DNA from 4 places in the Streptomyces agglomeratus genome. Region 2 is predicted to be linked to each of the others. Evidence: riboswitches for the same ligand, from Rfam matches in the RefSeq annotation. Region 2 holds a riboswitch; each other region holds the start of a gene.
What was found. A riboswitch is a leader RNA that binds a small molecule or an ion and turns the genes downstream of it on or off. The one in region 2 is predicted to bind cyclic di-AMP.

Region 1: linked by a shared signal. The riboswitch ahead of AS594_RS09185 (M23 family metallopeptidase) and the one ahead of AS594_RS05765 (M23 family metallopeptidase) in region 2 are both predicted to bind cyclic di-AMP.
Region 3: linked by a shared signal. The riboswitch ahead of AS594_RS20640 (LysM peptidoglycan-binding domain-containing protein) and the one ahead of AS594_RS05765 (M23 family metallopeptidase) in region 2 are both predicted to bind cyclic di-AMP.
Region 4: linked by a shared signal. The riboswitch ahead of AS594_RS14115 (C40 family peptidase) and the one ahead of AS594_RS05765 (M23 family metallopeptidase) in region 2 are both predicted to bind cyclic di-AMP.

Annotation. Positions count from the first base shown of each region.
Region 1 covers NZ_MEHJ01000001.1:2,196,980-2,203,889, reverse strand. Annotated here, with positions in the region: partial or broken gene AS594_RS09200 (DNA gyrase/topoisomerase IV subunit A) at 1-1,230, opposite strand, end outside; gene AS594_RS09195 (M16 family metallopeptidase) at 1,445-2,818, shown strand; gene AS594_RS09190 (M16 family metallopeptidase) at 2,839-4,206, shown strand; cyclic di-AMP (ydaO/yuaA leader) riboswitch at 4,435-4,596, shown strand; gene AS594_RS09185 (M23 family metallopeptidase) at 4,609-5,433, shown strand; gene AS594_RS09180 (GntR family transcriptional regulator) at 5,601-6,299, shown strand; gene AS594_RS09175 (HPr family phosphocarrier protein) at 6,497-6,778, opposite strand.
Region 2 covers NZ_MEHJ01000001.1:1,394,258-1,401,167, reverse strand. Annotated here, with positions in the region: gene AS594_RS05780 (helix-turn-helix domain-containing protein) at 1-148, shown strand, start outside; gene AS594_RS44495 (DUF6126 family protein) at 150-302, shown strand; gene AS594_RS05775 (tyrosine-protein phosphatase) at 316-1,140, opposite strand; gene AS594_RS05770 (alpha-galactosidase) at 1,303-3,399, shown strand; cyclic di-AMP (ydaO/yuaA leader) riboswitch at 3,727-3,898, shown strand; gene AS594_RS05765 (M23 family metallopeptidase) at 3,901-4,848, shown strand; gene AS594_RS05760 (SGNH/GDSL hydrolase family protein) at 5,109-5,900, shown strand; gene AS594_RS05755 (STM4011 family radical SAM protein) at 5,850-6,758, opposite strand; gene AS594_RS05750 (STM4012 family radical SAM protein) at 6,767-6,910, opposite strand, start outside.
Region 3 covers NZ_MEHJ01000001.1:4,732,217-4,739,126, forward strand. Annotated here, with positions in the region: gene AS594_RS20620 (SurA N-terminal domain-containing protein) at 1-458, shown strand, start outside; gene AS594_RS20625 (nucleoside triphosphate pyrophosphohydrolase) at 505-1,497, shown strand; gene AS594_RS20630 (cytochrome P450 family protein) at 1,568-2,821, shown strand; gene AS594_RS20635 (LysM peptidoglycan-binding domain-containing protein) at 2,934-3,905, shown strand; cyclic di-AMP (ydaO/yuaA leader) riboswitch at 4,183-4,355, shown strand; gene AS594_RS20640 (LysM peptidoglycan-binding domain-containing protein) at 4,359-5,063, shown strand; gene eno (phosphopyruvate hydratase) at 5,317-6,603, shown strand; gene AS594_RS20650 (FtsB family cell division protein) at 6,717-6,910, shown strand, end outside.
Region 4 covers NZ_MEHJ01000001.1:3,318,643-3,325,552, forward strand. Annotated here, with positions in the region: gene AS594_RS14105 (M23 family metallopeptidase) at 1-395, shown strand, start outside; gene pcrA (DNA helicase PcrA) at 650-3,109, opposite strand; cyclic di-AMP (ydaO/yuaA leader) riboswitch at 3,426-3,587, shown strand; gene AS594_RS14115 (C40 family peptidase) at 3,586-4,839, shown strand; gene AS594_RS14120 (hypothetical protein) at 4,929-5,282, opposite strand; gene AS594_RS14125 (C40 family peptidase) at 5,636-6,745, shown strand; gene AS594_RS44670 (hypothetical protein) at 6,909-6,910, shown strand, end outside.

The DNA of each region.
Region 1 (6,910 bases), 800 kb from region 2:
AGCGGATGAGGCGGATGACCTCGTCGATGTCGAGCAGTGCCACGAGCAGGCCGAGGACCAGGTGCAGCCGGTCGCGGCGCTTGGTGCGGCGGAACTCGCTGCGGCGGCGTACGACCTCGAATCGGTGATCGAGGTAGACCTCCAGCAGCTCCTTGAGGCCCAGCGTCAGCGGCTGGCCGTCCACCAGCGCCACGTTGTTGATGCCGAAGGTCTCCTCCATCGGCGTCAGCTTGTAGAGCTGCTCCAGGACGGCCTCGGGGACGAAGCCGTTCTTGATCTCGATGACCAGGCGCAGACCGTGCATGCGGTCCGTGAGGTCCTTGACGTCCGCGATGCCCTGGAGCTTCTTCGACGAGACCAGGTCCTTGATCTTCGCGATCACCTTCTCCGGGCCGACGGTGAAGGGCAGTTCGGTGACGACGAGGCCCTTGCGGCGCGGCGTCACGTTCTCCACGGTGGCCGTCGAGCGGATCTTGAAGGTGCCGCGGCCGTTCTCGTACGCGTCCTTGATCCCGCCGAGGCCGACGATCCGGCCGCCGGTCGGCAGGTCGGGACCGGGCACGAAACGCATCAGCGTCTCTAGATCCGCGCCGGGGTGCTTGATCAGGTGCCGGGCGGCGGCGACGACCTCGCCCAGGTTGTGCGGCGGCATGTTCGTCGCCATGCCGACGGCGATTCCGGACGCGCCGTTGACCAGCAGGTTCGGGTACGCCGCCGGAAGCGCGACGGGCTCGCGCTCCTGCCCGTCGTAGTTCGGGTTGAAGTCGACGGTGTCCTCGTCGATCGACTCCGTCATCAACGACGTGGCGTCGGCCATCCGGCATTCCGTGTACCGCATGGCGGCCGGCGGGTCGTCGTTGCCCAGCGAGCCGAAGTTGCCGTGTCCGTCGACGAGCGGCAGGCGCATCGAGAAGGGCTGCGCCATGCGCACGAGCGCGTCGTAGATCGACGCGTCGCCGTGGGGTGCAGCTTGCCCATCACCTCACCGACGACGCGGGCGCACTTCACATAGCCGCGGTCGGGACGCAGCCCCATCTCGTTCATCTGGTAGACGATGCGTCGGTGCACCGGCTTCATGCCGTCGCGGGCGTCGGGCAGCGCTCGCGAGTAGATCACCGAGTACGCGTACTCGAGGAAGGAGCCCTGCATTTCGTCGACGACGTCGACATCGAGGATCTTCTCCTCGAACGCATCGTCCGGCGGCGGGGTCTTCGTGCTGCGGCGGGCCATCGCGGCTGCGGCTCCTTCGCGGTTCTGTAGGGCGAGTTCTTGGGTCTGATGCCGACCATTGTGGACCTGCGCACTGACAACGCCGACCTCGACCCGTCCGTAGCGCCTACTCGGGCGTTCCCTGAGGGCGTACACCGGCCGGGAACTTCGCCAGGTGTCCGTGAGCTTGCATACAGTGGCAGGACTTCTCCATATCGCGATCGAAGGGACGTACATGCCCATGGGTCACACGGCCACAGCGCAGGCCGGTTCCGGCGGCCTGACAGCGACTGAGCACCGGCTGGCCAACGGCCTGCGCGTGGTGCTCTCCGAGGACCACCTGACCCCGGTCGCCGCGGTCTGCCTGTGGTACGACGTAGGTTCGCGCCACGAGGTCAAGGGCCGTACGGGCCTTGCTCACCTTTTCGAGCACCTGATGTTCCAGGGCTCGGCGCAGGTCAAGGGCAACGGTCACTTCGAGCTGGTGCAGGGTGCGGGCGGTTCGCTCAACGGCACGACCAGCTTCGAGCGCACGAACTACTTCGAGACGATGCCCGCCCACCAGCTGGAGCTGGCTCTGTGGCTCGAGGCCGACCGGATGGGCTCGCTGCTCTCCGCGCTCGACGAGGAGTCGATGGAGAACCAGCGCGACGTCGTCAAGAACGAGCGCCGGCAGCGGTACGACAATGTCCCGTACGGCACCGCCTTCGAGCGGCTGACCGCGCTCTCCTACCCCGAGGGCCACCCGTACCACCACACGCCGATCGGCTCCATGGCCGACCTGGACGCGGCGACCCTGGAAGACGCGCGCGCCTTCTTCCGTACGTACTACGCGCCCAACAACGCGGTGATCTCGGTCGTCGGCGACATCGACCCCCAGCAGACCCTCGCCTGGATCGAGAAGTACTTCGGCTCCATCCCGTCCCACGACGGCAAGCAGCCGCCGCGCGACGGCACGCTGCCCGACATCATCGGCGAGGAGCTGCGCGAGGAGATCCGCGAAGAGGTCCCGGCCCGCGCGCTGATGGCCGCCTACCGGCTGCCGCACGACGGCACCCGCGAGGCCGACGCCGCCGACCTGGCGCTCACCGTCCTCGGCGGCGGCGAGTCCTCCCGGCTGCACAACCGCCTGGTCCGCCGCGACCGCACGGCCGTCGCCGCCGGCTTCGGGCTGCTGCGCCTGTCCGGCGCGCCCTCGCTCGGCTGGCTGGACGTGAAGACGTCGGCCGGGGTCGAGGTGCCCGACATCGAGCGCGCCGTCGACGAGGAGCTGGCCCGTTTCGCCGCCGAGGGCCCCACGCCCGAGGAGATGGAGCGCGCGCAGGCCCAGTTGGAGCGCGAGTGGCTCGACCGGCTGGGTACGGTCGCGGGCCGCGCCGACGAACTGTGCCGGTACGCCGTCCTGTTCGGCGACCCGCAGCTCGCCCTGACCGCCGTGCAGCGCGTCCTGGACATCACGGCCGAGGAGGTCCAGGCCGCCGCCGAGGCCCGCCTGCGCCCGGACAACCGCGCGGTCCTGGTGTACGAGCCGACACACGCCGCCGACGCGGCCGACGACACGACCACCGCCGCCGGTGAGACCGCGACGCGGGAAGGAGCGGACAAGTGACCGACACCGCAGCCGTGACCATGAAGTTCCACCCGCAGCCGCAGGCCGGCACCCCCACGCCGTGGGCCTTCCCCGCCCCCGAGCGCGGCTCCCTGCCCAACGGTCTGACCGTGCTGCGCTGCCACCGGCCCGGCCAGCAGGTCGTGGCCGTCGAGGTCTTCCTCGCCGCCCCCCTGGAGGCCGAGCCGGAGGGCCTCGACGGCGTCGCCACGATCATGGCGCGCGCCTTCTCCGAGGGCACCGACAAGCACTCCGCCGAGGAGTTCGCGGCCGAGCTGGAGCGCTGCGGTGCCACGCTCGACGCGTACGCCGATCATCCGGGTGTCCGGGTCTCCCTGGAGGTCCCCGTCTCCCGGCTGCCCAAGGCACTCGGCCTGCTCGCCGACGCGCTGCGCGCCCCCGCGTTCTCGGACAGCGAGGTCGAGCGGCTGGTGGCCAACCGGCTCGACGAGATCCCGCACGAGACGGCCAACCCGTCCCGCCGCGCGGCCAAGCAGCTCTCCAAGGAGCTCTTCCCGGCGACCTCCCGTATGTCGCGGCCGCGCCAGGGCACCGAGGAGACGGTGCAGCAGATCGACTCCGCCGCCGTGCGGGCCTTCTACGTGGCGCATGTACGCCCCGCGACCGCCACCGCCGTGATCGTCGGCGACCTCGAAGGCACCGACCTGGACGCCATCCTGGCCGACACCCTCGGCGCCTGGAAGGGCGACGGCGCCGAGCCGCGCCCCGTACCGCCGGTGACCGCCGACGACACGGGCCGTGTGGTCATCGTCGACCGCCCGGGCGCGGTCCAGACGCAGCTGCTCATCGGCCGGATCGGTCCGGACCGGCACGACCGCGTCTGGCCGGCCCAGGTCCTCGGCACGTACTGCCTGGGCGGCACGCTCACCTCCCGCCTGGACCGCGTCCTGCGCGAGGAGAAGGGCTACACGTACGGCGTGCGCGCCTTCGGCCAGGTGCTGCGCTCCGCTCCGGACGGATCGGGCGCCTCGATGCTGGCCATCAGCGGCTCCGTGGACACGGAGTCCACCGGCCCGGCGCTCGAAGACCTCTGGAAGGTGCTGCGCACCCTCGCGGCCGAGGGCCTCACCGACGCCGAGCGGGACGTCGCCGTACAGAACCTGGTGGGTGTCGCGCCGCTCAAGTACGAGACGGCCGCGGCCGTCGCCGGCACGCTCGCCGACCAGGTCGAGCAGCACCTGCCGGACGACTTCCAGGCCCAGATGTACGCCCGGCTCGCCGAGACGGGCACCGTGGAGGCCACCGCGGCGGTCGTCAGCGCCTTCCCCGAGGACCACTTGGTCACGGTCCTCGTAGGGGACGCCTCGCGGATCGAGGAGCCCGTCAGGGCGCTCGGCATCGGCGACGTGACGGTGGTCAGCGGCTGACGAGTCGACGCCGCACCGACCGCACGATTCCCGCGAAAACGGGAGATAGAGGGACCTCGGGAGCCGAAAGGCTGCCGGGGTCCTTCTCGTATGTCCGTTTTGTTGCGGAGGTTGCCTGTCTGGCCTGTGGGGTGCGTTACAAAACACCGTGTCTGTTTGGTGATTAAAAGATGTCCCGTTTAGCGTCTGTCCGGCTGTCCGTCAGCAGTGAGCCGCATCCGTGGCACCGGGCAGCCATCGCCGAGTCCCCGTCAGGCGCGAGCCTGGGGAGCCGGGGACCCAATCAGTCCCTGGGGTGAATCGGATGTCCTGCCGTACGGCAGGGGTCCGTAGGAGACCTTCCTGCTCCGAACCCGTCAGCTAACCCGGTAGGCGAGAAGGAAGGAAAGGACCAGCCACTTCATGGCGTTCACCCGTGCCACCGGGAAGCACCGTCGTCCGAGCCGCCTGACGCGCACCGGCGCGAACATGGCCGGCGTCGCCGCCCTCGCGACCACCGGCGTCATCGGAGGTCTGACCTCTCCAGCCCTCGCCGCAGACACCGGCATCAGCGCCGACGCCGTCCAGGACACCGGCCTGACCCAGGCCATCGTCATCGGCGACTCCCTGGCCGACCAGATCGCCGCCCAGGCCGAGCAGCAGAAGCAGCTCGCCGCCAAGGCGGAGGCGGCCCGCAAGGCGGAGGCCGAGCGCAAGGCCGAGGCCAAGCGCAAGGCGGAGGCGAGAGCCAAGGCCGAGGCCGAGGCACGGGCCAAGAAGGAGCGCGAGGAGCGCGCGGCCGAGGAACGCGCCGCCCGCGCGGCCGAGCGCAAGCGCCTGGGCAGCTACACCCTCCCGGTCGCCGGTTCCGTCGTGACCACCGGCTACAAGACCGGCGGCAACCTCTGGTCCTCCGGCAGCCACTCCGGTGTCGACTTCCGTGCCGCGTCCGGCAGTTCCGTCGTCTCCGTCGGTGCCGGCACCGTCGTCGAGGCCGGCTGGGGCGGGGCGTACGGCAACAACATCGTCATCCGGATGAACGGCGGCACGTACACGCAGTACGGCCACCTGTCGTCCCTCGGCGTCTCGGTCGGCCAGAGCGTCACCCCCGGCCAGCAGATAGGCATCTCGGGCTCGACCGGCAACTCGACCGGCCCGCACCTGCACTTCGAGGCCCGCACGTCCCCCGAGTACGGCTCCGACATGGACCCGGTCGCGTACCTGCGCGCGCACGGCGTGAACGTCTGACGGTCAGTCGTACGGAAGGCCCCGGCCCACCCGCCGGGGCCTTCCTCATGTCCAAAAGCAGTCCATGAATTCCGGCCTCCCGTCGGAAATCGCGGAATGCTGCAATAGAGTCACCGAACAGGCGTCGGTCGACCGCGTTTTGCGGGGATCAAGGCGGAGGTTCGGTCATGCGCGTTCCCGCGCAATCGGTATGCACGGCAATCCGTGACGACATCGTTTCCGGTGTGTTCCCGCGCGGCAGCAGGCTCACCGAAGAGCTGCTGGCGCGCCGTTACGGCGTCTCCCGCGTCCCGGTGCGCGAGGCGCTGCGCACGCTGGAGTCCGAGGGCTTCGTCACCACCCGCCGGCACGCCGGCGCCTGCGTTGCCGAGCCGACCGAGCAGGAGGCGGCGGACCTTCTCGAGGTGCGGACGCTGCTGGAGCCGCTGGGAGCCGCCCGCGCCGCCCAGCGGCGCACCGAGGCGCACCTCAAGGTGTTGCGCGGCCTGGTCAGGCTGGGGCAGGAGCGGGTCCGCCGGGGCCAGGGCGAGGATCTGCGCTCCCTGGGCGGCTGGTTCCACGAGACGCTCGCCCAGGCGTCGGGCAGCCCCGGCCTCACCGCCCTGCTCACGCAGCTCAGGCACAAGATCGCGTGGATGTACGCCGTCGAGCAGTCCGCCCGCCCCGCCGAGTGCTGGGCGGAACACGGGGCGATCGTCGACGCCGTGGCGCGCGGGGACGCCGAACGGGCCCGCGCGCTGACGGCGCTGCACACCGAACGGGCGGTGGCGGCGCACCGGCTGCGGCAGCCGGGTGCTCCGAAGCGCGAGCAGGAGCGCGTGAGGACTTCGCAACATGCCGAAAACATCGTGAGCGGCCGCTATTAACAGGCACGCCGTATACAAAGAGAGTTGAATTCAGGGGGGCCTTATTGTGCTGCCCGGATTTCCCGCCCCGCGCCTCCGCATATAGCGCGTACAACGAAAAGAGCCGCGGCGACCCAAATTCGGGATGCCGCGGCTCCTCCGCGAGAAGTCGCCCGTCCGCCGGTCGGCCCAGTGGGCCGTCCCGGGGGTACGAGTGGTCAGACGGTCTCGGGAAGCTCGTCCAGGCCCTCGGAGACCAGCTTCGCGAGGCGGTCGAGAGCGGCGTCCGAGCCGTCGGCCTCGGAAGCGAGCACGATCTCTTCGCCACCCTGCGCGCCCAGGCCGAGCACCGCGAGCATGGAGGCGGCGTTGACCGGGTTGCCGTCGGCCTTGGCGATCGTCACGGGGACACCCGAGGCGGTCGCGGCGCGAACGAAGATGGAGGCGGGTCGGGCGTGCAGGCCTTCGGCCCAGCCGACGGTGACACGGCGCTCAACCATGGTGTTGCCCTTCATGTTCTAACGGTTGTCTAGACCAGTCTCTCATGGCGCGCACGGCGGTCCCGACCCCGGCCCCGCGCGGGCCGCGCACAGGGCCCTCAGCCTGCCTTGCCCCGAGCGGGCCCGCGACCC
Region 2 (6,910 bases):
CCGGCTCGATGCCGGGGACAGCGCGCATTACGACTCGCTGACCCCGCACCGCATCGCGGCCGCTGGCCCGGACGGGGCCGACCTGCTGTTCGTCCACACATTGATGCAGAGCGCCACGGCCGGGCTGTGCCTACCCCAGGAGACCTGACATGCCGCAGCCGGAAGAGAAGGCCGCCGCCCGCCGCTTCGTGGAGGACAGGATCCCCCGGGGGCTTGCAGTCCGCGTCTTCGTCTACGTCGTCGCGGGCCACCTCTTCGCGGCCTTCGTCTACCTGCTCTTCACCCTCGGCGGCCAACGCTGACGGGGGGCTGCTCTCAGCCTTCGTCGAGCAGGCGCGTCCGCAGCCGCTCGCGGGTCTCCGGAGTGATGTTCAGCCCTTCCGTCAGGTAGCGGTCGGTGGTGCCCCAGGTCTTCTCGATCGTCTCGAAGGCGGCCGCCAGGTACTCCGCGCGCGCCTCGAAGAGCGGGCTGAGCAGCTCCATGACCTCGGGTGACATCCCGGTCGACGAGCTGTCGCTGCGGTGCACCTTGTAGCGGCGGTGCGGGTCGTTCGACTTCAGGTAGTCGGCCTCGATGGCCTCGCGCTCGACACCGACCGCCAGCAGGGTCACCGCTATGGACAGGCCCGCGCGGTCCTTGCCCGCCGCGCAGTGCATCAGCGCGGGAACGGCTTCGCCGGCGAGCGCGTGCAGCACCTGGCTCTGCTCGGCCGTACGCTCCTTGATGATCATCCGGTACGTCGCCGACATCCGGCCCGCGGCCTTGCCGTCCGCGAGGATCTCGCGCAGCTCGTCGAGGTTCCCGTCGCGGACCATCTTCCAGAACACCGCGCCGTCGGCCGGGTCCGTCAATGGCAGGTTGACGTTGCGCACCCCCGGCAGTTCGACGTCCGGGCCCTCCAGCTTCTGGTCCGCCTCATTGCGGAAGTCGAAGATCGTGTGGAGGCCGAGCGAACCGAGGAACGCCGCGTCGGCGGCCGTGGCGTGCGCCAGGTGGCCGCTGCGGAAAAGCACTCCGTGCCGGACCCGCCGCCCGTCCACCGTCGGCAGGCCGCCCACGTCACGGAAGTTGCGCACCGCGGCAAGCTCCGGCTCGGGCTCGGGCTCTGTCGGCGGGACCTGCGGCAGCTGCTGTGTCACGTGGGCTCCTGAAGTCTGCCGTCGGCGCTGCTCGCCGACTTCGGCGCGATTCGACGATACGACATGGGTTCCCGGGGCAATCATCTCGGCCGACGCCGGTCATTGCACCGGGGAAGCCGGACGAACCAAGATGATCGCACCTGTGCTGATCTGGGGGACCTGATGATCGAGACCGGCGGCAACGGCCGTACGTGGCTGCTCACCGGGGCGGCCGGAAGCTACGCGCTGCACCTCACCGACCGCGACGAGCTGGTCCATCTGCACTGGGGGCCACGGATCTCCCTGGCCGACGCCGAGTCGCTCGCCGCCGAACCCCCACCGCCGTACTGGCCCTTCGAGTCGCAGCTCGACGGACGCGAGGAGTACCCCGTCGAGGGTGGCCCCCGCTTCGTACGGCCCGCCCTGTCCGTCCGTACGCCCGCCGTGCGCGGCACCGAGTGGCGGCACACCGGGTCGGCCACGGACGGCGACGAGCTGCGGCTGCGCTTCGCCGACCCCGTGCACCACCTCGGCCTCACCCTGCACTACCGGATGCGCGCGGACTCCGACGTCGTCGAGCGGTGGGCCACCGTCGCGCACGACGGGCCGGCCGGCGCTCTCGGCCTGGAGCTGCTGCGGGCCGACGCGGCCGCCTGGACGCTGCCCCGGCGCGAGCGGTGGCGGCTGAGCCAGCTGCACGGCCGGTGGGCGGCCGAATCCCGGCTCGTACGCTCGGACCTCGCTCCCGGCGAGAAGGTCCTGGGCAGCCGGCGCGGCCACACCGGGCACCAGCACCTGCCCTGGGTCGCCCTCGACGCGGAGGGCGCCACGGAGGAGAGCGGCGAGGTGTACGGCTGCGCGCTCGGCTGGTCCGGGTCGTGGCGCATCGCCGTACAGCAACTGCCCGACGGCACGATGCAGATCACCGGCGGGGCGGGACACGACGACTCGGGCCTGCTGCGGCTCGCTCCCGGCGGGACGTACACCACGCCCGTCTTCGCCGGGCTGTGGAGCGACGGCGGGTTCGGCGGGGCGAGCCGCGCCTGGCACGCCTGGCAGCTCGCCCACGTGATCCCCGACGCCGGGCGCTCGCGGCCCGTCCTCTACAACTCCTGGGAGGCGACCGGCTTCGACATCTCCGAGGAGCAGCAGCGCGCCCTGGCGCGACGGGCCGCGGACATCGGCGTCGAGCTGTTCGTGGTGGACGACGCGTGGTTCGGCGCGCGGGTCAGCGACCGCGCCGGGCTCGGCGACTGGACACCGAATCCCGACCGCTTCCCCGGAGGGCTGAAGCCGCTCGCGGACGAAGTGCACGGGCTGGGCATGCGGTTCGGGATCTGGGTCGAACCGGAGATGGTCAACGCCGACAGCGATCTGTACCGAGCCCGTCCCGACTGGGTGCAGCACCATCCCGGTCGTACCCGCACGGAGTTCCGCAACCAGCTCGTCCTCAACCTCGCGCGGGACGACGTCCAGGCATACCTCTGGGAGCAGCTCGACGGGCTGCTGTCGAGCGCCCCGGTCGACTACGTGAAGTGGGACTTCAACCGCTGCTTCACCGACGCGGGCTGGCCCGGTGAACCGTACCCGCAACGGCTGTGGACCGAACACGTGCACGCTCTGTACGCGCTCCTCGACCGGCTGCGGGCCGCGCATCCCGGCGTGGCCTTCGAGTCCTGCTCGGGCGGCGGAGGCAGGATCGACCTCGGGATTCTCTCCCGTACCGACCAGGTGTGGACCTCGGACAACACCGATCCGCTGGACCGGCTGGCCATCCAGCACGGATTCAGCCAGCTGCACCCGGCCAGGGCGATGGCCGCGTGGGTCACCGACAGCCCCAACTCGCAGCTCAACGGACGCGTCAGCTCGCTGCGCTTCCGGTTCGTGAGTGCGATGGCGGGCGTGCTCGGCATCGGCGGCGATCTGACCGGGTGGGGGGAGGACGAGATCGCCGAGGCGCGCGAGTGGGTGGACCTCTACAAGGAGATCAGGCCGGTCGTGCAGCACGGCGAGCTGTACCGGCTGCGCGCACCCGACGGAGGACTCAGCGCGGTCCAGTACGTGCGCGGTGACGACGTCGTGGTCCTCGCCTGGCTCCAGGCCCAGCACTACGGGGAACAGCAGCCGCCGCTGCGCCTGCGCGGGCTGGACCCGGGTGCGGCGTACGCCTGTCCCGACACGTCCGCCGTGCACCGGGGTTCGGTCCTGCTCCACCGGGGGCTGCGCACCGCGCTGCGCGGGGACCTCGACGCGGCGGTGTTCCGGCTGCGGCGGATTTGACCCCCTTACGGCAGCAAGATGGTAGGTATGCGGCAGTTGGTGCGAAACGGGCGATATCACGTTAACTGCCCTTGTGTGCAAGGGAAATGGCCCGAAGGCGGGTGAGCAGGATCATATTCGTGACAGTGCGTGGTGAAGCGCCGTGTGCGAATGCCAGCTCACGGCCGGGGCGTAAAGATCCGTAATCCACGGAGGGTGACGGGAATTGCCTCAGGAATTCGCACCGGTCCATGGCGGAATGAATGGACTGGCTTGTACGGGGCAGCCCCGTCGGCTTACGGTCACCGTCAATCCGGGTGGACCGCCGAATCCTGCCACCTCCCGGAATCCGCACTCACACTCACTCACGCGTGGCAGGAGCGGGGGAACCAGGTAAGTACGCCGGTCTCCGGATGTCCCATTGTCCGGACCGGCTTGGGGTTAAGTCGCGCACCGGCGCGGCCGGGCATCTCCAGCCCGAACCCGACAGCTCACCTCGTAGGCGCCGGAGAGGAATGTTCCATGCCCGCAAAGGGTAAGCACCGCCGCCCGAGGTCCAACCCGCTGACGCGCGGTTTCGTCGCCGCCGGAACGGGCGGAGCCGTACTCGCACTTCCCCTCATCGCCGCCACCGGCGCGAACGCCGCGGAGAAGGCCGCCCCGGCTCCCGCCGCCGCCGGCAAGAGCGCCGCCTCCGACGTCGCCGAGAAGGCGGCTCCGCAGAAGAAGGCGCCGCAGAAGAAGACCGCCACCAGGACGTACTCCGTGGTCTCCGGCGACTACCTGTCGAAGATCGCCGACGAGCAGGACGTGCGCGGCGGCTGGCAGGAGCTGTACGAGGACAACCGTCAGGTCGTCGGCGGCAACCCCTCGCTGATCCTGCCCGGCATGAAGCTGACCATCGGCGGCGAGGCCGCGGCGCCTTCTAGGCCCGCCCCCGCCAAGGCGGCTCCCGCGAAGCCCGCCCCGGCGAAGGCCGCGCCCAAGGCTGCTCCGAAGGCCGCTCCGAAGGTCGAGAAGCAGGTCTCCGCCCCCGCTCCCGCCGCTGCCGCGCAGAGCAACGGGTCCGGCTTCACCGCCCCGGTCGCAGCGGGCGTCACCACCCCGTACCGCGCCGCCGGCGGCAGCTGGTCCAGCGGTTACCACACGGGCGTCGACTTCTCCGCTTCCAGCGGCACCCCGGTCAAGGCTGTCGCCCCCGGCACCGTCGTCTCCGCGGGCTGGGGCGGCTCGTACGGCAACGAGGTCGTCATCAGGCACAACGACGGCCGGTACTCGCAGTACGCCCACCTCTCCTCGCTGGCCGTCTCCGCCGGCCAGAGCGTCGGTGGCGGCACGCAGATCGGTCTCTCCGGCAGCACGGGCAACTCCACCGGCCCGCACCTGCACTTCGAGATCCGCACCGGCCCGGGCTACGGCTCGGACGTCGACCCGCTGGCCTACCTCCGCGGCCACGGCGTCACCATCTGATCAGCCACTGTCTGACCAGTCGCCGTCCGATCAGTCACTGTCGATCGTCACTGTCTGATCCGTCCTTCTGCGTCGGCCGGGCGTTCCTGAACGCTCACGTACGCCCTCTTTTGCAGCCACACGCGGCGGCAAAAGGGGGCGTACGTGCGTTTTCGGTCTATTCCGGGTTGGGTGAATCTTGACCGGTGTCTTATCTCACGCCGCGTCAACCCGTCCCTACGGTGGCGTAGGTCACTCGCTCCAGTGAAGGATGTGCCGACGTGGCAGACGATTCGAGAACATTCAGTGCGGGCACCATCGGGTCGTACGCGGCGATCGGCGACAGCTTCACCGAGGGCGTCGGAGACCCCGGACCCGACGGTGCGTTCATCGGCTGGGCCGACCGGCTCGCCGTACTCCTCGACGACCGCGTCCCCGAGCACACGTTCCGCTACGCCAACCTCGCCGTACGCGGCCGGCTCCTCGACCAGATCGTGGCCGAGCAGGTCCCGCGCGCGAAGGAACTGGCTCCCGACCTGGTGAGCTTCTGCGCGGGAGGCAACGACATCCTCCGGCCGGGCAGCGACCCCGACGACGTCGCCGAGCGCTTCGAACGGGCCGTCGCGGAGCTCACCGACGCTGTGGGCACCGTCATGGTGACCACCGGCTTCGACACGCGTGGCATTCCCGTGCTGCGTCATCTGCGCGGCAAGATCGCGACGTACACGGCGCACGTGCGGGCGGTCGCCGACCGCTACGACTGCCCGGTGCTCGACCTGTGGTCGCTCAAGTCCGTCCAGGACAGGCGCGCGTGGGACGGCGACCGGCTCCACCTCTCGCCCGAGGGCCACACCCGCGTCGCGCTGCGCGCCGCCCAGGTGCTCGGCCTCGACGTACCGGCCGACCCGGACCAGGCGTGGCCGCCCATGGCCCCGCGCAACTCACTGGAGGCGCGCCGCGACAACATCCAGTGGGCGCGGGAGCACCTGGTGCCCTGGATCGGGCGGCGACTGCGCGGCGAGTCATCGGGTGACCACGTCGAGGCGAAGCGGCCCGATCTGCTGCCCTTGTGAGACGGCGGCCGGTACGCGCTCCAGGACGCCGCCCGCGAACACGTCGTACAGCGGCAGCGTCTCCAGGTGGACGTAGCCGATGTGGCAGTCGCAGACGGCGAGCGGGCAGGCGCGGGGGCGCAGTGCCCGGCGGTACGAGCCGTCGTAGAGGTTGCCGAGCTCGGCACGGACGAAGTGGCAGCGGCGCACCGTGCCGTCGCCGTCCACCGAGATCACCGACTCGCCGGTCCGGCAGGGGAGACCGGCGGAGCGGTGCGGGTGGCGGCTGTACGGGAAGAGGGGGTCCAGGGCCGTCCAGTGGGCGGCTTCCTCGTCCGTGTAAGTGCGGCCCTCCGCCGCGTTGGCCCACAGGTAGACCTCGGCCGGGAGCGCCGCGCGCAGTCTGCGCGCCTCGGCCAGGTGCTCGGGGAAGCCGACCACACCGACGCTGAAACGCACGCCGCCGGCGGTCAGTTCGCGGCACTTGGCGAGGAAGCGGTCGTACGGCGTCTGACCCGGGTGGTACGTGCACCACAGCGCGAGCGTGCCGAGGTCCGGGCCGCCTTCGGTGAGCCAGTCGGTGCGGCAGCTCAGGTTCGTCTGGATGGCGACGCGCCGGATGTGCGGCAGCCGGGACAGCTCGGTCAGGGCGCGGCGGTACCAGGAGCGGACCAGGCCCTCGCCCCACGGCGTGAAGAGGACCGAGAGCCGGTCGTCGGTCTGCGCGGCGGCCCACGCGGTGAAGCGCTCCAGCGCGGCGCGGTCGGCCCGCAACTGCTCGGAGCTGTCACGCCGCTTGGCGAACGGGCAGTACGGACAGTCGTAATCGCAGGAGGCGAGCGGGCCGCGGTAGAGGATCGTCAGGTGTGCCGGGTCCATGGCCGCGCTCACTTCAGGTCGTACGCGGCCATGGCGGCCCGTACGGCGGGGGAGAACAGCTCGGGGCCCAGCGCGTCGGAGTGCGCGAGTCCTTCCGGGGACAGGCGCAGCAGGCCCTCGGGTGCGCTCTCGTCGAGCCAGCCGAGGGCGGC
Region 3 (6,910 bases), 3.3 Mb from region 2:
TCAGTTCGACCGGGCAGCTCGGCCGCGCCAAGCTCTACGACCTCATCGTGAACCGGATCGTGCAGCGCGCGGCCGAGGACGCGGGCGTGAGCGCCAGCCGCAAGGAGATCCAGCGGGCGCGGGCGGAAGCGGCCGGACAGGCGGGCGGTGAGGAGCAGCTCGCGGCCATGTACCTCCAGCAGCGCGGCGTGTCCCCGGACCAGATCGACGAGGCCCTGCGCAGGGACGTGCTGGTGGGCAAGCTGGCGGAGAAGATCGGCGCGACGAACACCCCCGAGGGCCAGCAGAAGGTCAACGAGGCGTTCATCGCCGCGTCCAAGGCGCTCCACATCGACGTGAACCCGCGGTACGGCACGTGGGACGACCAGAAGATGCAGCTGGGCGACTACAAGACCCCGTGGATCACCCAGGTGACGAAGGAAGAGGCGGCGCCGCAGGCACCCGAGGCGGGCGCATAGCCGCCCGGCCCCCCGGGGTGTCGTACCGGCGAGGTACGTTCGACAGGTGACCAGCGAAGCATCCGCACCCGCCCCCGCACCGGCCGCCCCGGGGCGCATCGTCCTCCTGACCGCCAGCCACCGCGTCGCGCCCGGGCTGCTGTCCTGGCCCGCGTGGCAGACGCTGCGCGCCGCCGACCTGGTGCTGTGCGCCGACGCGGGCCACCCGCAGCTGCCGTACCTGCGCGAGGCCGGCGTGGCGGTCGAGCACGCGGCTCCGACCGCCCAGGAGCTGGTCGACGCCTGCGAGGGCGACCGCACGGTGGTCGTGCTGCCGTCCGGCGAGGGCGACCAGGCCCTCACCGACGGCCTGGCGAGGCTGGCCGGTTCGGGCCGGGTCCAGATGCCGAACCTGGAGCTGCTGCCCGGCTCGTACGACCTGCCGGGCGCGCGCCTCCTGGACCTGGTGCAGGTGATGGACCGCATCCGCCTCGAATGCCCGTGGTCCTCGCAGCAGACCCACAAGGGCCTCGCGAAGTACGGCATCGAGGAGGCGTACGAACTGGTCGAGGCGATCGAGGACGGCGACCGCGAGGAGCTGCGCGAGGAGCTCGGCGACGTACTCCTCCAGGTCGTCTTCCACGCGCGCATCGCGCAGGACGACCCGGAGGAGCCCTTCTCGATCGACGACGTGGCCGGCACGATCGTCGAGAAGCTCATCCACCGCCACCCGCACGTCTTCGGCGACGACACCGCCGAGACCCCCGAGGACGTCAAGGCGCACTGGCTCCGCACGAAGGCGATCGAGAAGCAGCGCGAGTCGGCCACGGACGGCGTCCCCCTCGGCCAGCCCGGCCTCGCCCTCGCCGCGAAGCTCTCCTCCCGCGTCCGCCACGCGGACCTCGACGTGCCCCTGCCCACGGGCGAAGGCATCGGCTACGAACTGCTGGCCATGGCCGTACGGGCGGAAGAAGCGGGCGTGGACCCGGAAGCCGCCCTCCGGGCAGCGGCCCGCACCTACCGCGACGCGATCCGCTCGGCGGAGCACCACACCGGCTGACCCTTCCGAAGGCCCCTGCCCGGTTACGGCGCCGGGCGGTGGTCCCGCGAGCGGCCGATACTGTCGGAGGATGTCCGAGCAGCCGTCCCCCGCCCCCGCGCCCGAGCTCTTCACCTGGGAGTTCGCCACCGATCCCTATCCGGCGTACGCCTGGCTGCGGGAGCACTCGCCCGTGCACCGGACGTCGCTGCCCAGTGGGGTCGAGGCGTGGCTGGTGACGCGGTACGCCGACGCGCGGCAGGCGCTCGCCGACCAGCGGCTGTCCAAGGACCCGGCTCACCACGCCGGCTCCGCGCACGCCAAGGGGAAGACGGGGATCCCCGGCGAGCGCAAGGCGGAGCTCATGACACATCTGCTGAACATCGACCCGCCGGACCACACGCGCCTGCGGCGGCTGGTGTCGAAGGCGTTCACCCCGCGCACGGTGGCCGAGTTCGCGCCGCGGGTGCAGGAGCTGACCGACCAGCTCATCGACGCCTTCGCGGAGAAGGGCGAGGCGGATCTGATCCATGACTTCGCCTTCCCGCTCCCCATCTACGCGATCTGCGACCTGCTCGGCGTACCGCGCGAGGACCAGGACGACTTCCGCGACTGGGCCGGCATGATGATCCGGCACGGCGGCGGGCCGCGCGGGGGAGTGGCGCGGTCGGTCAAGAAGATGCGCAACTACCTCGCCGAGCTCATCCACCGCAAAAGGGAAGAGCCGGGCGACGACCTCATCTCGGGACTCATCCGCGCCAGCGACCACGGCGAGCACCTCACCGAGAACGAGGCGGCGGCGATGGCCTTCATCCTGCTGTTCGCCGGATTCGAGACGACGGTCAATCTCATCGGCAACGGCGTGTACGCGCTGCTGCGGCATCCGGAGCAGCGCGAGCGCCTCCAGCGCGCTCTGGCCGAAGGCGATACGGAGCTGCTCGCCACCGGCGTCGAGGAACTGCTGCGCTACGACGGGCCGGTGGAGCTCGCGACCTGGCGGTACGCCACCGAGCCGCTGACCCTCGGCGGCCGGGACATCGCCGCCGGCGATCCGGTGCTCGTCGTACTGGCCGCCGCCGACCGGGACCCCGAGCGCTTCAGCGAGCCCGACACGCTCGACCTCTCGCGCCGCGACAACCAGCACCTCGGCTACGGGCACGGCATCCACTACTGCCTCGGCGCCCCGCTGGCCCGGCTCGAAGGGCAGGCGGCGATCGCGACGCTGCTGCGGCGTCTTCCCGACCTGCGACTCGCGGCGGACCCTGACGATCTGCGGTGGCGGGGCGGCCTGATCATGCGCGGACTGCGCACCCTACCCGTCACATTCGGTACGGAGCGAAAGTGACGCTGTGTCATTTCGAGACCTTCACGTGATCTGCGCTGCATCGACTTGTGACAAACGTTCGAGTACCGCTACGTTCACCGTCAACCTCAGCCGTCACTCGAAAGGCAACCGCATGCGCTCCGGGAACGGTAGACACCGCCGCCCCCGTCAGGCTCCGGCTCTCGTCGTCGCGGCAGGAGTCGCCGGATCGGCCATCGCCATCCCGCTGCTCGGCGCGAGCGGCGCGTCCGCTGCCGAAGCCACGACCTGGGACCGGGTCGCCGATTGTGAGAGCGGCGGCATGTGGAGCGCCGACCTCGGCAACGGCTACTACGGCGGACTCCAGTTCTCCCCGGAGACCTGGCAGAAGTTCGGCGGTACGGCCTACGCGCCGCGCGCCGACCTCGCCAGCCGCTCCCAGCAGATCCAGGTCGCCGAGAAGGTGCTCGCGGAGCAGGGCCCCCAGGCGTGGCCCAGTTGCGCGCTCATCTCCGGCCTGACGGAGGGTGACGACGCCGCGTCCGCAGACGGCGCGAGCGCCGGTACGGACGCCGAGCCCAAGGCCGACACGTCGGACGCCGCTCCCGAGGGTTCTCAGAGCCCGGAGCCGGCGGCGCCGAAGGCCGACGCGTCCGCCGGCGCGGGCAAGAAGGGGTCGGGGTCCGCGAAGACCGCCGAGCCCGCCACGCCTCCCGCGTCCGAGGCGTCCAAGGGGTCCGGCGCTCCCGGTACCTCCGAGGAGCCGGGCGGGGCCTCCAAGTCCCCCGCGCCGCCCGCCACCCAGGAGGGCGCGCCCAAGGGCAAGCACCGCGGCGAAGAGGCGCCAGAAAGCTTCGACGCCGTACCCGGCGTATCGGGCATCGAGCGCGAATCGGGCCGCCACGCCTCGCGAGGTGACGGATCGACACGTGATCCTGCCGACACCAAGGCCGCCGTCGGCGCCAAGGACGGCAGCTACACCGTCCGCGACGGCGACAGTCTCTCGGCCATCGCCGACGCGCACGACCTGAGCGGCGGCTGGACGGCGCTCTACGCCGCGAACGAGAAGACGGTCGGCTCCGACCCCGACCTCATCCTCCCTGGCCAGAGCCTCGATCTGGGGTGATTTCGGGGGTAGTTGGGGGCGGTTAAGGCCACTTTGTCCGCATAGAAGCAAGTGAGACAAGGGTCTCTTTGCCTCAACTCGCCCCCCTGACCCCGGCAATCCGGCCGCGCCGCTCCTGACCTGCGCCGATGAGGGGCGGGAAGGGGCGCACAGGGGCGATATATCCCTGATGAGCCTTTTTGAACATCAAGGGCTCATGTGATTACGGTCGGACCGCTCGCCACCGCGGGCCCCGTCGACCGTCACGCCGAATCCTGCCGGCGGCCGGGGGGAACTGACGCGTAAAGCGCCGTAGGCAGGAGCGGGGGACCCAGGTAGGCGCCGGGGGCCGGACGTCGGAAGACGTACGGAAACCGGCTTGGGGTTAAGGCGCGCGACGCGAGTCGCGCGGCCGGGCACTCATTGGCCCGAACCCGACAGCTCACCTCGTAGGCGTCGGTGAGGAGATGTCGCATGCTGTTTTCCAGCAACGCCAAGCACCGTCGCCCGTCCAAGGCCGCTCGTTTCGCAGCGCTCGCCGGCGTCGCCGGTGCCGCTGTCGCCGTCCCGCTGATGGGCGCGACGTCGGCCTCCGCCGCCTCCGTCGAGACCTGGGACGCTGTCGCCCAGTGCGAGTCGGGCGGCAACTGGTCCATCAACACGGGCAACGGCTACTACGGCGGTCTGCAGTTCTCCGCTTCCAGCTGGGCCGCCGCCGGCGGCACGCAGTACGCCCCGACCGCCGACAAGGCGTCGAAGGCGCAGCAGATCGCCACCGCCGAGAAGCTTCTCGACATGCAGGGCCCGGGTGCCTGGGCGTGCGCAGGCGCCGGTGGCCTGACCAACGACGGTGTCGACCCGGGCGTCGACACCTCCGGTTCCTCGCAGAGCCAGAAGCAGGAGCAGCCGCAGCAGCAGGCCGCCCCGCGCGCCGCGGAGCAGCCCGCCTCGCGCAGTGAGGTCCGCTCCGCGCCCAAGGCCGAGGCCGCGAAGCCCGCCGCGCCGAAGTCCTTCGAGAAGGGCGACGGCGAGTACAAGGTGAAGTCCGGCGACACCCTCGGCAAGATCGCCGAGGCGAAGAAGGTCAAGGGCGGCTGGGAGAAGCTGTTCGAGCTGAACAAGGACATCGTCGACGACGCCGATGTCATCTACGTGGGCCAGCAGCTCCACCTGAGCTGACCCGCCATCACCCCCTGAGCACCCCGGCCCGGCGCGTTCCCCCCGTACGCGCCGGGCCGGGGTTTCGCCATTACTGCCCAGTAGGTCGCGTCGCCCCGCCAAGGCGTCCAAGAGTTACGTCCCCAATGCGGGTATTCGGGCCTCTTCTCGTCCCAGGGGGCGGGCGAAGGGCCGCCGACGCCCCCGGGCCGGTTAGGCTCTTGCCGCAAGGCGAAAGTGACCCTGCACCCCTAGCGTCACATCCCAGAAGGAGATGCTCGTGCCGTCCATCGACGTCGTCGTAGCCCGGGAAATCCTGGACTCCCGAGGCAACCCCACGGTCGAGGTCGAGGTCGGCCTCGACGACGGCAGCACCGGTCGTGCTGCTGTTCCGTCCGGTGCCTCCACCGGAGCGTTCGAGGCCATTGAGCTTCGCGACGGTGACCCGAACCGTTACCAGGGCAAGGGTGTCGAGAAGGCCGTCCTCGCCGTCATCGAGCAGATCGGCCCGGAGCTCGTCGGCTACGACGCCACCGAGCAGCGCCTGATCGACCAGGCCATGTTCGACCTGGACGCCACCGAGAACAAGGCGTCCCTCGGCGCCAACGCCATCCTCGGCGTCTCCCTCGCCGTCGCGCACGCCGCCTCCGAGGCGTCCGACCTGCCGCTGTTCCGCTACCTCGGCGGCCCGAACGCGCACCTGCTGCCCGTTCCGATGATGAACATCCTCAACGGTGGGTCGCACGCGGACTCCAACGTCGACATCCAGGAGTTCATGATCGCGCCGATCGGCGCCGAGTCGTTCTCCGAGGCCCTGCGCTGGGGCACGGAGGTCTACCACACCCTCAAGTCCGTCCTGAAGTCCAAGGGCCTGTCCACCGGCCTCGGCGACGAGGGCGGCTTCGCCCCGAACCTGGACTCCAACCGCGCCGCGCTCGACCTCATCCTCGAGGCCATCAAGCAGGCCGGTTACGTCCCCGGTGAGCAGATCGCGCTCGCGCTCGACGTCGCCGCGTCCGAGTTCTACAAGGACGGCTCGTACGAGTTCGAGGGCAAGTCCCGCTCGGCCGCCGAGATGACGGAGTACTACGAGGAGCTCGTCGCGGCGTACCCGCTCGTCTCCATCGAGGACCCGCTCTTCGAGGACGACTGGGCCGGCTGGAAGGTCCTCACCGACAAGCTGGGCACCAAGGTCCAGATCGTCGGCGACGACCTCTTCGTCACCAACCCGGAGCGCCTGGCCCGCGGCATCGAGGAAGGCGCCGCCAACTCGCTGCTCGTGAAGGTCAACCAGATCGGTTCGCTGACCGAGACCCTGGACGCCGTCGAGCTGGCGCAGCGCAACGGCTTCAAGTGCATGATGTCGCACCGCTCCGGTGAGACCGAGGACGTCACCATCGCCGACCTCGCCGTCGCCACCAACTGCGGCCAGATCAAGACCGGCGCCCCGGCCCGCTCCGAGCGCGTCGCCAAGTACAACCAGCTGCTGCGCATCGAGGAGATCCTCGACGACGCGGCCGTGTACGCGGGCCGCAGCGCCTTCCCCCGCTTCAAGGGATAGACGCAGCAAGGAACCGTCGCGGCAAGGGTTGAAGACCCCAGCCTCCGTACGTCCCCGCACCCGGTCCCGTACCGTGTGCGGGGACGTACGCGCGTATAAGGGGAGGCGGAGACATGGCCGGGAAGGACCGGGACCGGTTCTCCACTGCGACCAGGCTTCGGCTGCTCGGCGAGCAGACCGCCGCCCGTGTCTACCGCTCGCAGACCCGCCGTCAGGCGCACCGCTCCCGGCTCACCGGCCGGGCCGCGCTGCTCGTCCTCGTCGTGTGCTCCCTGGTCGTGGCGCTCGCCTACCCGATGCGGCAGTA
Region 4 (6,910 bases), 1.9 Mb from region 2:
CGAAGTTCGCGCTCCCGGTCGAGCAGCACGGCCTCAGCGCGTACTACGGCCAGGCCGGTGTCAACTGGATGTCCGTGCACTCCGGCATCGACTTCCCGGTCGGGTACGGCACACCGGTGATGGCCGCGACGGACGGCACGGTCCGCACGCAGTTCAACACCGCTTACGGCAACATGGCGATAGTGACCGCCGCCGACGGCACGGAGACCTGGTACTGCCACCTCAGCAGCACCAAGATCCGCTCCGGCTCCGTCCAGGCCGGCGATGTCATCGCGTACGCCGGCGATTCGGGCAACTCCACCGGCCCGCACCTCCACTTCGAGGTGCGCCCCGGCGGCGGGTCGGCGATCGACCCTCTGCCGTGGTTCCGCGGCCACGGCCTCAGCCCGACGTAGACGGCGCGCGCCACCTGCTCAGCGGCCTCGGACCACAGGGACACACCGGGCCGGACCCCCACGCCCCGGCGTCCCGGAGCCCGGGCAGTCGGCACCCAGCCCAGGCGCGCCACGCGGCGCCCTCGGCCAGCGATTCGGCGCGCGCCCACGCGCGCGCGCCCCCGATGCCCGTTCCGCGCCGTACCGCGCCGTACCGCGCCCGTCGGAAACCCATCGGAAACCGTCGGAGACCATCGGCGCCCGCGCGCCGCGCCCTACAGCTTCTCGACGGGCGCGTACCTCAGCAGCAGCTTCTTCGGCCGCTCGTCGCCGAAGTCGATCGTCGCCTGCGCGTCCGACCCCGTCCCCGTCACCGTCATCACCGTGCCGAGCCCGAACTGGTCGTGCGTGACCCGGTCTCCGACCGACAGCGCGACCACCGGCTTGTCCGACGTCCGCCGCGTGGCGAAGCCGGAAGCGCCGCCGCCTCCGCCCCGCGACCGCGAGGCCAGCGAGGACGACAGCGCCGAGGCGACGCCCGAAACCGGACCTGCCGGTACCTGCGCGCCCTTGCGCTTCCACGTCAGGTAGGTGTCCGGGATCTCCTCCAGGAACCGCGACGGCGGGTTGTACGAAGGCTGCCCCCACGCACTGCGCATGGAAGCGCGCGTCAGATAGAGCCGCTCGCGGGCGCGCGTGATGCCGACGTACGCGAGCCGCCGCTCCTCCTCCAGCTCCTTCGTCTGGCCGAGCGCACGCATGTGCGGGAAGACGCCGTCTTCCATGCCCGTCAGGAAGACCACGGGGAACTCCAGCCCCTTCGCGGTGTGCAGGGTCATCAGCGTGATGACGCCCGACCCTTCCTCGTCCTCGTCGGGGATCTGGTCGGAGTCCGCGACGAGCGCGACCTTCTCCAGGAACTCGGCCAGCGTGCCGGGCTCGTCGCTCTCGCGCTCCTGCTCGAACTCCAACGCCACGGCGGCGAGCTCCTGGAGGTTCTCGATGCGCGTCTCGTCCTGCGGGTCGGTCGACGCCTGCAACTCGGCGAGGTAACCGGTCCGTTCGAAGACGGCTTCGAGGACCGTGGCGGGCCCGGCGCCGGACTCGACGATCGTACGGAGCTCCTCCATCAGCGTGTTGAAGCGCTTCACGGCGTTCGCCGAGCGGGCCGCCATGCCGTACGCCTCGTCCACGCGCCGCAGCGCCTGCGGGAAGCTGATCTTCTCGCGCAGCGACAGCGCGTCGATCATCGCCTCGGCCCGGTCGCCGATGCCCCGCTTCGGTACGTTCAGGATGCGGCGCAGCGGAACGGTGTCCTCGGGGTTGGCCAGGACGCGCAGGTAGGCGAGGACGTCCCGGACCTCCTTGCGCTCGTAGAACCGGACGCCGCCGACGACCTTGTAGGGCAGCCCGACGCGGATGAAGATCTCTTCGAAGACACGGGACTGGGCGTTCGTACGGTAGAAGACGGCGACGTCGCCGGCCTTCGCGTCGCCCGCGTCGGTCAGCCGGTCGATCTCCTCGGCGACGAACTGCGCCTCGTCGTGCTCGGTGTCCGCGACGTACCCGGTGATCAGGGAGCCGGCGCCGGCCTCGGTCCACAGGTTCTTCGGGCGGCGGTTCTCGTTGCGCTCGATGACGGCGTTGGCGGCGGTGAGGATGGTCTGCGTGGAGCGGTAGTTCTGCTCCAGCAGGATCGTCTTCGCGTCCGGGTAGTCCTCCTCGAACTGGAGGATGTTGCGGATCGTCGCGCCGCGGAAGGCGTAGATCGACTGGTCGGCGTCGCCCACCACGCACAGCTCGCCGGGCGACCGGCCCTCGCCCGAGGGGCCCACCAGTTCGCGTACGAGCGTGTACTGAGCGTGGTTGGTGTCCTGGTACTCGTCGACCATGACGTGCCGGAAGCGCATCCGGTAGTGCTCGGCGACGTCCGGGAACGCCTGGAGCAGGTGCACCGTGGTCATGATGATGTCGTCGAAGTCCAGGGCGTTGGCCTCACGCAGCCGTGCCTGGTACATCGCGTACGCCTGCGCCAGCGTCTTCTCGAAGCCGTCGGCGGCCTGACCCGCGAAGGTCTCCTCGTCTATCAGCTCGTTCTTCAGGTTCGAGACCTTGGCGCTGAACGCCTTCGGCGGGAAGCGCTTCGGGTCGAGGTCCAGATCGCGGCAGACGAGTGCCATCAGGCGCTTCGAGTCGGCGGCGTCGTAGATCGAGAACGAGGACGTGAAGCCGAGCTTCTTCGACTCCCGGCGCAGGATGCGCACGCAGGCGCTGTGGAAGGTGGAGACCCACATGTGGCCCGCGCGCGGGCCGACGAGCTGCTCCACGCGCTCCTTCATCTCGCCGGCGGCCTTGTTGGTGAAGGTGATCGCGAGGATCTGGCCGGGGTGCACACCCCGCTTGGCCAGCAGGTACGCGATCCGGTGGGTCAGGACGCGGGTCTTGCCGGAGCCGGCGCCGGCCACGATGAGCAGCGGCGATCCGGCGTGCACGACGGCGGCGCGCTGCTCTTCGTTCAGCCCGTCGAGCAGCGCGGCGGCGTCCACGACGGGGCGCGGCGCGCCGTCCCTGTAGTGCGCGTCCCTGGGCGCCGGGGGCGCGTCGAAGGCACCCCCGAAGAGGTCGTGCGGGACCTCCTCCGGGGCGTGCTCCTCGGGGGGCGGCGGGGCTGTGTCCTTTGCGTACTCCGTGTGCTGGAGATCGGCCAGGAAGCTGTCGTCAAAGAGGCTGCTCATCGTCTACCAAGCTTAGGCGGGACCACCGACAGCCCGCCCCGGATTCCCACCAGCGGCAGCCCGCGACCGGGGGCCGGACCGGAGGAAGCCCGGCGCCGCCACGCCCGTTCGCCCGCGGCCGCCGGGTGTGACCTTGCGCACGCGCCCCCGGCGGTCGTCACTGGGTGGCGCGCACGGAGCACGCAACGGGACCAACTCGGCCATGTAACGGAAATGTATCGGGCATATCGAACATCGGGCTTCCCAGCAGTCATAAACCTTGGCTAGCGTGCCGGATCGGACAGCTCGTACCCCCACCGGCGAACAGCGCCGGAGCGTGCCGTCCACGCCTAATCCGGCCTGCCCAGAGGCAGTTCGGAGCCGGGGACCCACGCGCACGACCTGGGGTGAATCAGTCCGCAGTCCCGCGGACCGTAGGGCACCTTCCGTTCCGCCCGAACCCGACAGCTAACCCGGTAGGCGGTCCACGGAAGGAGATGCCGGCCTTGGCGTCGCATCGCAAGCCGCGTACCCGGGTGACCCGAGTACGCACGACCGCACCCGCACTGGGTATCACCACGGCCGCAATCGCCTCGGTCGGTCTGCTCGCCCAGTCAGCGGGGGCGGCACCCGCCGCGCCGACGGCTCCCCAGCCGACCGTCGAAGAGGTGCAGAAGAAGGTCGACGCCCTCTACCGGCAGGCCGGCACGGCCACACAGCAGTACAACCTGGCCAAAGAGGCCACGGACCAGCAGCGCAAATCCGTCGACGGCCTGCTCGACGCCGTGGCCGATCGCACCGGGAAGCTGAACGAGGCGCGGCGCAAGCTCGGCAACTACGCGGCGGCGCAGTACCGCTCGGGGGCGGTCACCCCGACCGCCGCGCTGCTCCTCGCGGACAGCCCGCAGGCGTACTTCGACCAGAACCGGCTGATGGACCGGATGACGGAACGCCAGCGGATGGACGTCACCGACTTCGAGAAGCAGCAGACGGAGGCGGCGAAGAAGCGCGCCGAGGCGACGCGGAGCCTGGAGAGCCTCACGGAGTCGCAGGCCACGCTCAAGTCCTCGAAGCAGGACGTGCAGCGCAAGCTCGCGGAGGCCCGCGATCTGCTGTCGCGGCTGAGCGCGCGAGAGAAGGCGCGGCTCGCGGAGCTGGAGAAGAAGCGCGAGGCGGAGGCGCGGCGCAAGGCCGAGGCGAAGGCGAAGGCGGAAGCCGAGGCCGAGGCCAGGGCGGAGGCGGAGGCGGAGCGCCGGCGGGAGCAGGCACAGGCGGACGAGAGCGGAACGGAGGCGGGTACGGGTACGGGCAGCGGCGCGGACACCGGCACGACTCCCGGAACCGGCACGGGCACGGGCACCGGAACTGGCACCGGCACCGGAACGGGCACCGATGCCTACGCCGCCAAGGCCGAGAAGGTCCTCGCCTTCGCCCGCGCCCAGATCGGCAAGCCGTACGTCTGGGGCGCGGCGGGCCCCAGCTCGTTCGACTGCTCCGGGCTGACCCAGGGCGCCTGGAAGGCGGCCGGTGTCGATCTTCCGCGTACCACCTGGGACCAGGTGAACGTCGGCACCCGCGTCGCGACCGACAACCTCAAGCCGGGTGACCTCGTCTTCTTCTACGACGACATCAGCCACGTCGGCATCTACATCGGCGGCGGCAAGATGATTCACGCTCCGAAGCCCGGCGCGTACGTCCGCGAGGAGTCGATCTACTACATGCCGATCTACGGCAGCGTCCGCCCCGCGTAGGGAATCCGGGGAAGCACCGGCACCGGTCGCGGCGTGATCCGAACACCGGAATCACGCCGCGACCGGTGGTACGCGGCGGTGCGCAGCCCTCAGGTCCAGAGAACCGCGATGAAGATGTTGGCGACGGTCAGTCCCCCGACCGCCCCGAAGACCGCCTTCTCGACCTTCTCGTCGTCGCGCTTGACGTACACCAGCCCGAGGATCACGAGCAGGACGGCGAGCTTGATGCCGATCTTGAGGTTGTTCACCGCCTGGTCGTCGGCCTGATTGAGTCCCACCAGCACCACGCCCGTGACGAGCATGGTCAGCGCGCCGTGCAGCATCGCCGGGACGAAGCGGGCGGTGCCGGAGCCCATCGCCTTCATCTGCGTCAGGAAGCCGCCGAGCAGCGAGGCGATGCCGATGATGTGCAGGCCGACGAAGACATTGATGAGTACGTCCATGAACCGGAGCCTAGCTCTGGCCATAGCAGGCCCCGACGCCAGGTTCGGGTGGCATCGCAGTTTTGGTCACGGCAGAGCGGAATGCTTGCTTCCGGCGCGATTCCGCTTTTCAACCACGCTCATACGCAGGCCGATTTCGAGCACTGTCGGTCAACCCTCCGCTCCCCCGTGACCCCCAGGTTTAGCGTCCTTCCCCAGGTGACCGACTCCCCACCGCCGTTCCTCCCCGGAGCGGCAGTCGGCCACCACCGCCGAGAATCCGGCGGCGGTCCCGCTCCCCTGTGCGGGCCGCCGTCGGGTGCGAGCGGCTCGACGTACAGCGACGTACAGGACGGAAGGACGTGGACGCCCTCGTGGCCACGCACCGAAAGCCCAAGCAGCGCACGCTCACCGGCAGCACCGCACGCACCGCCCTCACGTTCGCGCTGGCCGGGGCGGCGAGCACCACGGCGTTCGACGGCGTCGGGCACGCGGAACCCGCCCTCACCCCCGCTCAGGTGAAGGCGAAGGTCGATCAGCTCTACCACGACGCCGAGGTCGCCACCGAGAAGTACAACGGTGTGAAGGAGAAGGCGGACAGGTCCGGCGAAGCACTGGACGAGCTGCGCGACGAGGCCGCCCGCAGGACCGAGCGCCTCAACACCACGCGCGACGCGCTCGGTTCCCTCGCCACCGCGCAGTACCGCACCGGCGCCGTCGACCCGGCCGTGCAGCTCGCGCTGACGTCCGACCCGGACGAGTACCTGGAACGTGCGGCGATCGCCGACCGTGCGGGCGACCGGCAGGCCGCGGCCGTCACCGGGGTCCGGCAGCAGCTGGGCGAGATCGCACAGCTGAAGGCGGAGGCGGACGACCGGCTGGCCGAACTCACCGCGCAGCAGAAGGACTTACGGAGACACAGATCGAAGATCCAGGACAAGATCGGCGCCGCCGAGAACCTGCTGTCCCGGCTCACGGCCGAGCAGCGGGCGCAGTACGCACGGCAGGACGGCCACGGCGCATCGCCCGCCGCCGCTTCCCGTGCCGACCGGACCGACCGTACCGACCGGACCGACGGAATCTCCGGGAGCGACCGGACTGGCGGACGCACCGGTCCGGCGCAGACGGCGCCCAACTCGCGCGCCGGGCAGGCGGTCTCCTTCGCGTACGGAGCGATCGGCAAACCGTACGTCTGGGGCGCCACGGGGCCGTCCGCCTTCGACTGCTCGGGCCTGACGCAGGCGGCCTGGAGGGCGGCGGGCGTCTCGCTGCCCCGTACGACGTACACGCAGATCAACGCCGGCCGGCGCGTCTCACGCTCGGAGCTGGCCCCCGGAGACCTGGTCTTCTTCTACTCCGGCATCAGCCACGTGGGCCTCTACATCGGCGACGGCCGGATGATCCACGCGCCGCGTCCCGGCGCCCCGGTCCGTGTGGCGCCGATCGACGAGATGCCGTTCACGGGAGCGACGAGGCCGGCCTAGGGCTCCGCCGGTGGCCGTGCGTCCGGATGCGGGTGCGGCATGGAGGTCTCGGACCCTGGAGACGGGGTAGGCGACGTATGCAGAGCACGCGGGTGAGCACGCGCGTCATGTCACGTCGTGCCGCATGCGCGCCACACGCCACAACCGTGAACGGAGGGCCACCAT